3 regions of the Pseudoalteromonas sp. MMG024 genome follow, and region 1 is predicted to be linked to each of the others. Evidence: predicted binding sites of a transcription regulator. Region 1 holds the regulator's gene; each other region holds the start of a gene.

Region 1 (3,289 bases):
TGTGAGGTCCTGATAACCTTGGGCCATGAGCACTTCTGTCATTAATGCATTTAATTTATCAGAATTAGTTTTTGCTTCGTCCATAAAGCCGTTTAGCTCATGACATAACACTTTAAACTCACCAACTTTAAGATCTCGCGACATTAATTTGTCCCATTTGGGCTTAATATTGTTGAGACCTGTTTGCAAGTTATCGGCAATAGGCAGCGATGCTTCAACGGCGTCCATCGTTGTATTCGCAGCTTGCTCTGTCATTTCCATAACATAATTGAGACGTTCTTTTGCGTCAGGAATAGACTCATTTGTTAACGCCGATAAAGTGGTATCAAGTTGAAAATTTTTCAATGAATCATGCAGTTGACGAGTTAGTTTGCCTACCTCACCAAATAATTCATCTTGCTCAATTGCCGTAACTTGCTTTAGCAGCTCTTGCGCTTGTTGTTGCTCATCGTTTTCAAGAAACGCAACTAGCTGCTTAGCTTGTTCTAAGGTAATTTGAGGCGCAGCACTTGCTGACATAAACCTCTCCTTCCCGTTAGCCTAAACGCTCAAAAACTTTATCAAGCTTTGTTTTAAGCGTTGCTGCTGTAAATGGTTTAACGATATAACCGTTTACACCTGCTTGTGCTGCAGCAATGATCTGCTCTTTTTTGGCTTCCGCAGTTACCATTAGTACCGGTATGTGTTTTAGACTGTCATCCGCGCGAATCGCGCGCAGCAAATCTATACCTTGCATACCTGGCATATTCCAATCCGTAACTACAAAGTCAAACTCTTGGTTTTGCAGCATAGGAAGCGCAGTGCTACCATCGTCTGCTTCTTGCACGTTTGTGAAACCAAGATCTCTTAACAGGTTTTTAATGATTCTTCTCATCGTTGAAAAGTCGTCAACTACAAGAATTTTCATGTTTTTATCCAAAATATCCTCCAGTGAGGTATGCACCTAATTGTTTACTTACTACTTTTATTCTATATCCAGTCATGGACTTTTGCTTTAAGGCGCACCATGGCCTGACTATGTATTTGGCTCACCCTTGATTCACTCACTTCAAGAATTAGCCCAATTTCTTTTAAATTCATTTCATCATTGTAGTAAAGTGACAGCACTAACGCTTCTCTTTCTGGCAAAGTTTGTATTGCCTCTACTAACGCTTTATTAAATTTATCTTGTTGAATATCAACTAATGGATTTTGTTCTTTATTGCCAAGCCCTGCGTCGATGACATCTTCATCAACACCGAGATCTTCAATGCCGATAATTTTACCATTGCTTATATCCCTTAGAATATGATGGTACTCATCTAGCGTAATATCAAGTTTTTCAGCTACTTCACTGTCTTTTGGTTCACGCCCGAGTGATGATTCTAGCTGATTTATGACCGCGGCGACTTCACGGGCGTTTTTATGTACTGAGCGAGGTACCCAGTCCCCTTTGCGCGTTTCATCGATTATTGCACCGCGAATACGAATACCCGCATAGGTTTCAAAGCTCGCACCTTTACTGCCATCAAAGTTCTTAGCAGCCTCGATTAGTCCTATCATGCCCGCCTGAATAAGGTCTTCGACAATCACGCTTGCCGGCAGACGCGCTAAAATATGGTAGGCAATGCGTTTAACCAACGGCGTATGCTGTTCGACAAGTTGCGATAATTGATTTTGATTAGCATAGGCAGCGGTTCTTTTCATAGGCGTTCCTAATTACTAACCAGTTTCTCAATGAAAAACTCTAGGTGTCCTGACGGCTGATTTGGAATTGGCCAGCTCGCCGCTTTAGTTGCAAGTGCTTTGAACGCAATTGCTGCAGGCGATTTTGGAAATACGTCAACAATGGTTTTTTGTTTACGAATCGCTTTTCGAATATTTTCATCAAATGGAACTGTCGCGACTAGCTCAAGTGATACATCTAAAAAGCGGTCGGTTACTTTTGATAATTTTGCGAAAAGCTCTTGGCCTTCTTTTAAGCTGCGTACCATATTCGCAACTATTTTAAATTTGTATACACCGTGCTCACGACTTAACACTTTAATCAGTGCATAAGCATCGGTTATTGACGTTGGTTCATCACACACAACAACAAGCACATCTTGTGAAGCGCGAGAGAAACTAAGCACCATATCTGAAATACCGGCCGCTGTGTCAACGACTAGTACATCATAGTGTGAGTCTAATTCGCCAAAAGCGCGAATAAGGCCAGCATGTTCAGATGGTGTTAATTCCACCATGTTTTGAGAGCCAGATGTCGCAGGTACAATTTTCATACCGTATGGCCCTTCAACTAAAATATCTTCGAGGTCACATTCACCTGAAAGCACGTGAGAAAGGTTGCGCTCTACACGCAAACCCAGCATTACATCACAGTTTGCTAAACCCAAATCGGCATCGAGTACCAGTACTTTTTGGCCTTGCTGAGCCATGGCAATTGCCATGTTAAGAGAGACATTGGTTTTTCCAACACCCCCTTTACCTCCAGTTACCGCAATTACTTTTACAGCCTTGTTGTTGTTTTTCATTTTCCGCAGGCCACTAGCTTGATCTAATTCTGGGTTAATCATACATTCCTACTGCTTGATGCGCCATGCTTGATGCACGTCTTGCTTGCGCGTTTGTTCGTTTTGCATACAGCTGCTGAGCTTTGCTGACCAATTTTTCCGCATTTGCCACACGAATGTCCTCTGGTACACGCTGCCCATTGGTAAGATAGCCTATTGGCAGACGATTTTGAATGGCTACACTGATAATTTCACCTAAACTTAGACATTCATCAAGTTTTGTGAAGATACAACCACTTAACTGTACCTGTTTGAACTGTTTAATCGCCTCTTGCTGTACTTCAAGCTGTGCTGTTGAACTTAACACAAGGTAACTGCGAATATCTACTCGGCTATTGCGCATTAACGTGTTGAGTTGCTCAGTCAAACGTATATCTCGTTGGCTCATTCCTGCTGTATCAATTAATACTAGACGCTTATTTCTTAAATGATAAAGAATTTCAGTGAGTTCTTCTGCATTTTTAACTTGCTTTACTGGGCAGCCAATAATGCGACCATAAGTCGATAATTGCTCATATGCGCCAATACGATAAGTATCTGTTGTGATTAGCGCAATATTGTTGGCGCCAAATTTTTGTGCGCCAAGCGCAGCTAGCTTTGCAACTGTGGTAGTTTTACCCACACCAGTAGGACCAACTAGCGCATATACGCCGCCACGACGCAAAATCTCATTATTTGCAGTGTATAGCTGTTTGCTCAGCATATTAAGTGTTTCTTGCCACGCTTGACGCGGTGCTACA
Region 2 (3,289 bases), on a different contig from region 1:
GTTGCTCGTGAAATTAAGCACTTTATTCTAGAACTCGCGCATTATTTAGAAAACGAGACTGGTTGTGATGCTAATCATGCGTATATACAAGCAGAAGCAATGGTTACGTTAGTATTTAACGCAGGCGCTGAAGCGCTTGATCTCACTAAGCCACAGCGTGAGCAACTTACCGAGCGTATTATTTGGCAATTGCGTTATATTGCTAAAGGGGCATCAAGCTATACCAAAGAAAAAAAAGCAGCTAAATAGCTGCTTTTTTTGATGCATGTTTTACTTGCGCGTAAGAAATACGCCGGATTCGATATGATGGGTATACGGGAACTGATCAAAAATGGCAAAACGCGCGATGGTATGAGTTTCAGTTAGTTGCTGCAAATCTCTTTCCAGCGTATCTGGGTTACATGAAATATAGATAATGTTGTCATACCCTTGTACTAAATCAGTGGTGTCTTTGTCTAAACCGGCACGTGGCGGGTCAACTAAAATACTTTGACAGTTGTAACTTTTAAGGTCGATACCGTTTAAGCGGGAAAACTCTTTTTCACCATTCATTGCCATAGTGAACTCTTCACTCGACATACGGATTATATCGAGGTTGTCGATTTTGTTTTTGGCAATATTAAATTGTGCGGACTTGACTGAAGACTTAGAAATTTCGGTGGCAAGTACGCGATTAAAGCTAGGCGCTAACGCAATTGAAAAGTTACCGTTACCACAATAAAGCTCTAGTAGATCATTATTAAGAGGTTTTGAGACATCGATTGCCCACTCGAGCATTTGCTCGTTTAGTTTGGCATTTGGCTGAGTAAAGCTATTTTCAACTTGCTGATAAACAAGTTCACGATTATCTACATTCAGCTTTTCAATGACATATTCTTCACCAAGCACAATTTTTTGCTTGCGAGCTCGGCCAATAAAATCGATATCAAACTCTTCTTTTAGTAAAGCCTTTAGCTTATTAGCCTCGTTTACCCATTCGTCATCAAGTTGCTTGTGATATATCAAGCTAACAAGAATTTGTCCGCTTAGTGTCGACAAATAATCAATTTGGAAGAGTTTACGACGTAAAATTTCATTCGGTTTTAATAGATCTAACAAACGTGGCATTAATTCATAAATTAATGGTGCTGCAGGATCAAACTGATCAACTCTGATTTTCTCTTTTGTTTCTGGGTCAAACATAATGTGAAATAAATCTTCACCTTCATGCCACACGCGAAACTCTGCACGTTGTCTGTAATTTTTTGTTTCAGACGCAAATACTTCTAATTTTGGCGCGTTAAACTGCGCGAATTGTTGGCTGATACGTTGTTCTTTTTCAGCAAGTTGTTCGTCGTATTGTGAAGTATCTATTTGAATTACAGGCATATGCTTTTTAACCTCTAGTGTGCGAGTCGCGCTATTGTAGGTTGTGGTTTTTCTTTGTCCAGTTATAGCATAGAAAAAATGTGACATACTTATACTGACTCACTTAAATAGCGAATCATTTACGCGGGCTTTTTTGATTGTTAATCACGCTATTATTTATCGATTTAGAAGTACTACATCAGAAAACTTCGCCTTAGCAATATCGAATATCAGACTTAACTAAGTGGGTATTACCTTTATATAAGGAGGCTGAACAGTGCTTAAATTAATGATTTATACTTAAGTTGTTCACTATTTGGTCGATAAGTAGACATTCTGAAATGGAGGCAATGATTATGAAAGTGGGTGGATTGGGGTATCAACCCGAAAACAAGTATGGTTTTTCTCAAAATAAACCAAACGAAATAGCACAAAACGCATCGTCTAAAGATGTTTTTACCATGTCTCAACGAATAACAATTGCTAGTCAGATCTCCTATCAAAAAATGATGGGGACAATACCATTTGAAAGTAAAGTGAAACCGCAAGCCACAAGTAATACGTTTGATTTTGAAGAAGTGGCTAAAAATGTACTGTCCTTTGTTAAAGGTGCCATTTTAGGTGCTCAAGCGGACGGAGCTAATGAAGGTTCGTTGGCCAATATGCTTGATCAAGCACGTAAAGGGATAGAGCAAGGTCTGGGTGAGGCAATTAAAGAGCTTAAAGACAGCGATTTGTTTAGTGATGATATTGAAAAAGGGGTGGAAAAAAGCCGTGAACTTATTTTTGATGGCCTAGACGAATTTGAAGAGTCTTTATTTAACCCAGTAAGCGAACAGTCAAAGTCTACGAGTTTTAATGCGCAGAATTATTATAAGCTAGAAAATGGTGCGAGTTACGAGATTAAAACAGCTGAAGGCGATGTAATTAAGTTAACATACAATAGCCAGTATCAGTCGTCGGAACAATTCTCTTATAATAAAGATGGTAACGGCGAGTCGTTGAGTTATTCGTCTTCTCAGTCGAGTTCACAAGCTTACTCATTTTCAGTCGAAGGTGACTTAAATGAAGATGAAGTCGCAGCAATTAATGAACTTATGTCAGATTTGCAAGAAGTTAGTAACGAGTTCTTTAATGGCTCGCTTGATGAAGCGTTTGAGCAAGCAAAAAATCTAAACTTAGACTCTCCACAATTGGTGGCTATGTCGATGAACTTGCAGCAAACAGAAGTCAGAGCAAGTGTGCGAGAATACCAAACGACGCAACCAGGTAGAGAAATTGCTAAGCAACTTGAACCAATAAATGAAGGGCTAAAAGAAAGTTATGACAAAGCGAAGCCACTCAATATTGAGAATCAATTGACGCAATTATTAACTTGGCTGAATCAACAGCAGGCTAATAAAGAGAATCTGTTGGATTACAGTACTAGCTTTTTTGAACAGCTAAATCAAAAGCAACAAAAAGAAAGCTAGGCCATCGCTTGTGAATTAAAAAATCTATGGCAAACTACTCGGGTTAATAACGTATTAGGTCGGGTAGTTTGGCTAAGCACATTGTTGTATTTGATTCTGGCATTGGTGGCACATCGGTACTTGAACATATTCAAGCGAGTTTACCGAGTGCAAGATTCAGCTATCTTATGGACAACAAATACCTGCCGTACGGAAAACGCTCTTCTCAGTTCTTAACGCAACGTATTACTAGTCTGTTAACTCAATTTATTAAAGAAATTGAGCCTGTCGATATATTGGTTGTTGCCTGCAATACTGCGAGCACGCAAACATTAGTACAACTTCGCGCACAATTTGATTTTCCAATAGTAGGCGTTGTACCCGCAATTAAACCAGCTGCAGAGAAATCCCTAAGCAAACGAATTGGCGTATTAGCAACGCCTGCCACAGTTGCAAATGAATACACCGCAACATTAATTGATGATTTTGCA
Region 3 (3,289 bases), on a different contig from region 1:
CTGTATCCATAATACGTGATTTCGACGCCGATACGTTTTCTGAAACATTGTTTAAATTACGAATAGTCGAACTAAAACGGTTTTGCTTCGCACCTAAGTCAGCTCGCACACCATTTACAATCGATAAAGCATCATCTAGTGCTGTAATCGCTGTTTGCGCACCTGCTGCTGTACTAATCGAATCATCTGAAAGTGCAAGGCCAGTTGAGTTCATGTTAGTGGTAATTTTCACCTGAATTGTTTGGTTCGCATCTGGTCCTACTTGATAGTCTGTATCGTATGTACCATCTAAGATATTTACACCACCAAACGTTGTATCACTTGCTACACGGTCTATCTCTGCTGATAATTCAGCAAACTCTTTTTGTAGTGCATCACGGTCTGAATCAGTGTTTGAACCATTCGCCGATTGAATCGATAAAACACGCATACGTTGCAACATATTTGACGTTTCTTCTAGTGCACCTTCTGCTGTTTGCGCTAGTGAAATACCATCGTTCGCGTTACGTGCGCCTTGGTTTGCACCATTTACTTGCGATTGTAAACGTGTGCCAATTTGTAAACCTGCTGCATCGTCCGCTGCACTGTTAACACGTAAACCTGATGATAAACGCTGAAAAGACGTGCTTAACGCATTTGTTGAATTTGATAATTGACGCTGTGCGTTCAATGATGTGATGTTTGAATTTACATATAAAGCCATGATTCTCGCCCTCTTCTATCTGCGGTGTCTACCGCCAAACAACTCGTTTGATTAAGATATCGACACGTCAAAAAGATTCTTTAATCAATTTTTACAAGTAAGCAACTAGAAGAAAAATAACCAACAAATAAACAAAGAGTTACTTTAATAAATTAATCACGAAATGCTTTTAATTTTGAAGCATGATTCATTCTGATTGTTCTAGTTTAGAGGTGTAATTGTTTAGTTTGGGCTCTATGAATACGGTATATGGGAGGGATATTATTCAGTCAAATATTTATAGATCACACCACTCAGTGTGATCTATAAAAAGCATTACGATTACTATTTATTACAGCAATGACAACGCAATTTGCGGCTGCTGGTTAGCCTGCGCTAACATTGAGCTTGAAGCCTGTTGTAATACTTGGTTACGCGCCAATGCCGCACTTTCTGCTGCAAAGTCTGTATCCATGATACGTGACTTAGACGCTGCTACATTTTCTGCTACGTTGTTTAAGTTACGAATAGTCGAACTAAAACGGTTTTGCTTCGCACCAAGATCAGCACGCACACCGTTCACTGTTGACAACGCATCATCTAGTGCACCTATAGCTGTTTGTGCGCCTGCAGCAGTACTGATAGAGTCATCAGAAAGCGCAAGTCCTGTTGAGTTCATATTTGTCGTTACTTTTAACGTAATAGTCTGGTTTGCATCAGCACCAACTTGGAAGTCTGTGTCGTACGTACCATCTAAAATATTTACACCACCAAAGCTCGTATCACTTGCAACACGATCAATCTCAGCAGATAGCTCTGTGAATTCTTTTTGCAGTGCATCACGATCCGAATCAGTGTTTGAACCATTCGCTGATTGAATTGCCAGTACACGCATACGTTGCAACATGTTCGAGGTTTCTTCCAACGCACCTTCTGCTGTTTGCGATAGTGAAATACCATCGTTCGCATTACGTGCACCTTGGTTCAAACCCTGTACTTGCGAGTTTAAACGTGTACCAATTTGTAAACCTGCCGCATCATCTGCTGCACTGTTTACACGTAAACCAGACGATAAACGCTGGAATGATGTTGATAATGCCTCGCTCGAACGAGAGAGTTGTCTTTGAGAATTCAAAGACATTATATTTGAGTTAACACTTAAAGCCATGAGAGCCTCCAATAATAATTAACATAGGAACTATCAGTAGCAAGAGAGAGAGTAAGCTACAGATAGTTTTCTGTCCCATCTTCGTTATCGGCGGCCGCCTAAAACCCTTTAGCTTTTTTTTAATTTTTTTTAACGAAAAGTAAAAAACGGCCATTTGGCCGTTTTGTATGAGAGGGAGTACTAACCTAGTTAATTAGGAGAGAGTATTAACCAATTAGTGATAGTGCTATCTGAGGCTGTTGATTTGCCTGCGCTAACATTGAGCTTGATGCTTGTTGTAACACCTGGTTACGCGCAAGACTTGCACTTTCAGCCGCAAAGTCCGTATCTAAAATACGTGACTTAGACGCTGACACATTTTCAGAAATATTATTCAAGTTACGAATAGTCGAGCTAAAACGGTTTTGCTTCGCACCGAGATCTGCACGTATACCATTTACCGTAGACAAAGCGTCATCAATTGCGGTAATCGCTGTCTGAGCCTGAGATGCAGTCGCAATTGTGTCATCGTTTACAGCTAAACCTGTTGCCCCCATACTTGTTGCGATAGCGACATTGATCACTTGGTTCGCATCTGGACCAACCTGGAAATCAGCTGTAAATGTTCCATCTAAAATATTTACACCACCAAACGTTGTATCACTTGCTACACGGTCGATTTCACTCGATAGCTCAGAAAACTCTTTTTGCAATGCTGCACGATCTGATGCTGTATTTGAACCATTTGCTGATTGAATTGCCAGAACACGCATACGCTGCAGCATGTTCGATGTTTCTTCTAGCGCACCTTCCGCTGTTTGCGATAGTGAAATACCATCGTTTGCATTACGTGCGCCTTGGTTTGCACCATTTACTTGCGATTGTAAACGTGTACCAATTTGAAGACCAGCCGCATCATCTGCTGCACTGTTAACACGTAAACCAGATGACAAACGTTGGAAGGACGTGCTTAACGCATTTGTTGAATTCGATAATTGACGCTGTGCGTTCAATGATGTGACGTTTGAATTTACATATAAAGCCATAATGTTCACCCTCTAGTTCTAAGCAATTATGCTAAAAAGAACTGTTATCTAATTAATTTCTTTAACTAAAAACTATATCGACAGTGGGAATAATTTCTTTAGAAAAAACCTGTAATTTTTTGCACTTTTTTAAATCACAAAATAAAAAAAGCAGCCAAATGGCTGCTCTTATGAGAGAGGGAGTACTAACTTGATTAATTAGGAGAGAGTGTTAACCAATTAGGGATAATGCGATTTGTGGCTGTTGATTTGCCTGGGCTAACATTGAGCTTGATGCTTGTTGTAGCACCTGATTACGAGCAAGACCCGCACTCTCCGCCGCAAAGTCTGTATCCATAATACGTGATTTCGACGCCGATACGTTTTCTGAAACATTGTTTAAATTACGAATAGTCGAACTAAAACGGTTTTGCT

Evidence for each region. Region 1 encodes FliA, which starts transcription of late flagellar genes. Its sites were predicted from a motif close to CTAAAGNTNNNNNNNNNNNNGCCGATA; they were not measured.
Region 2: a site for FliA is predicted at 1,647-1,673, ahead of L1068_RS21315 (DUF5610 domain-containing protein). Genes of this name have one in related genera too.
Region 3: a site for FliA is predicted at 1,936-1,962, ahead of L1068_RS09425 (flagellin). Genes of this name have one in related genera too.

Annotation. Positions count from the first base shown of each region.
Region 1 covers NZ_JAKFZO010000013.1:107,285-110,573, forward strand. The annotation lists gene L1068_RS13975 (protein phosphatase CheZ) at 1-519, opposite strand, end outside; gene cheY (chemotaxis response regulator CheY) at 536-919, opposite strand; gene L1068_RS13985 (RNA polymerase sigma factor FliA) at 970-1,686, opposite strand; gene L1068_RS13990 (MinD/ParA family protein) at 1,695-2,552, opposite strand; gene flhF (flagellar biosynthesis protein FlhF) at 2,545-3,289, opposite strand, start outside.
Region 2 covers NZ_JAKFZO010000037.1:22,668-25,956, forward strand. The annotation lists gene fabR (HTH-type transcriptional repressor FabR) at 1-249, shown strand, start outside; gene trmA (tRNA (uridine(54)-C5)-methyltransferase TrmA) at 271-1,368, opposite strand; gene L1068_RS21315 (DUF5610 domain-containing protein) at 1,704-2,819, shown strand; gene murI (glutamate racemase) at 2,888-3,289, shown strand, end outside.
Region 3 covers NZ_JAKFZO010000008.1:96,443-99,731, reverse strand. The annotation lists gene L1068_RS09430 (flagellin) at 1-703, opposite strand, end outside; gene L1068_RS09425 (flagellin) at 1,035-1,850, opposite strand; gene L1068_RS09420 (flagellin) at 2,057-2,875, opposite strand; gene L1068_RS09415 (flagellin) at 3,087-3,289, opposite strand, start outside.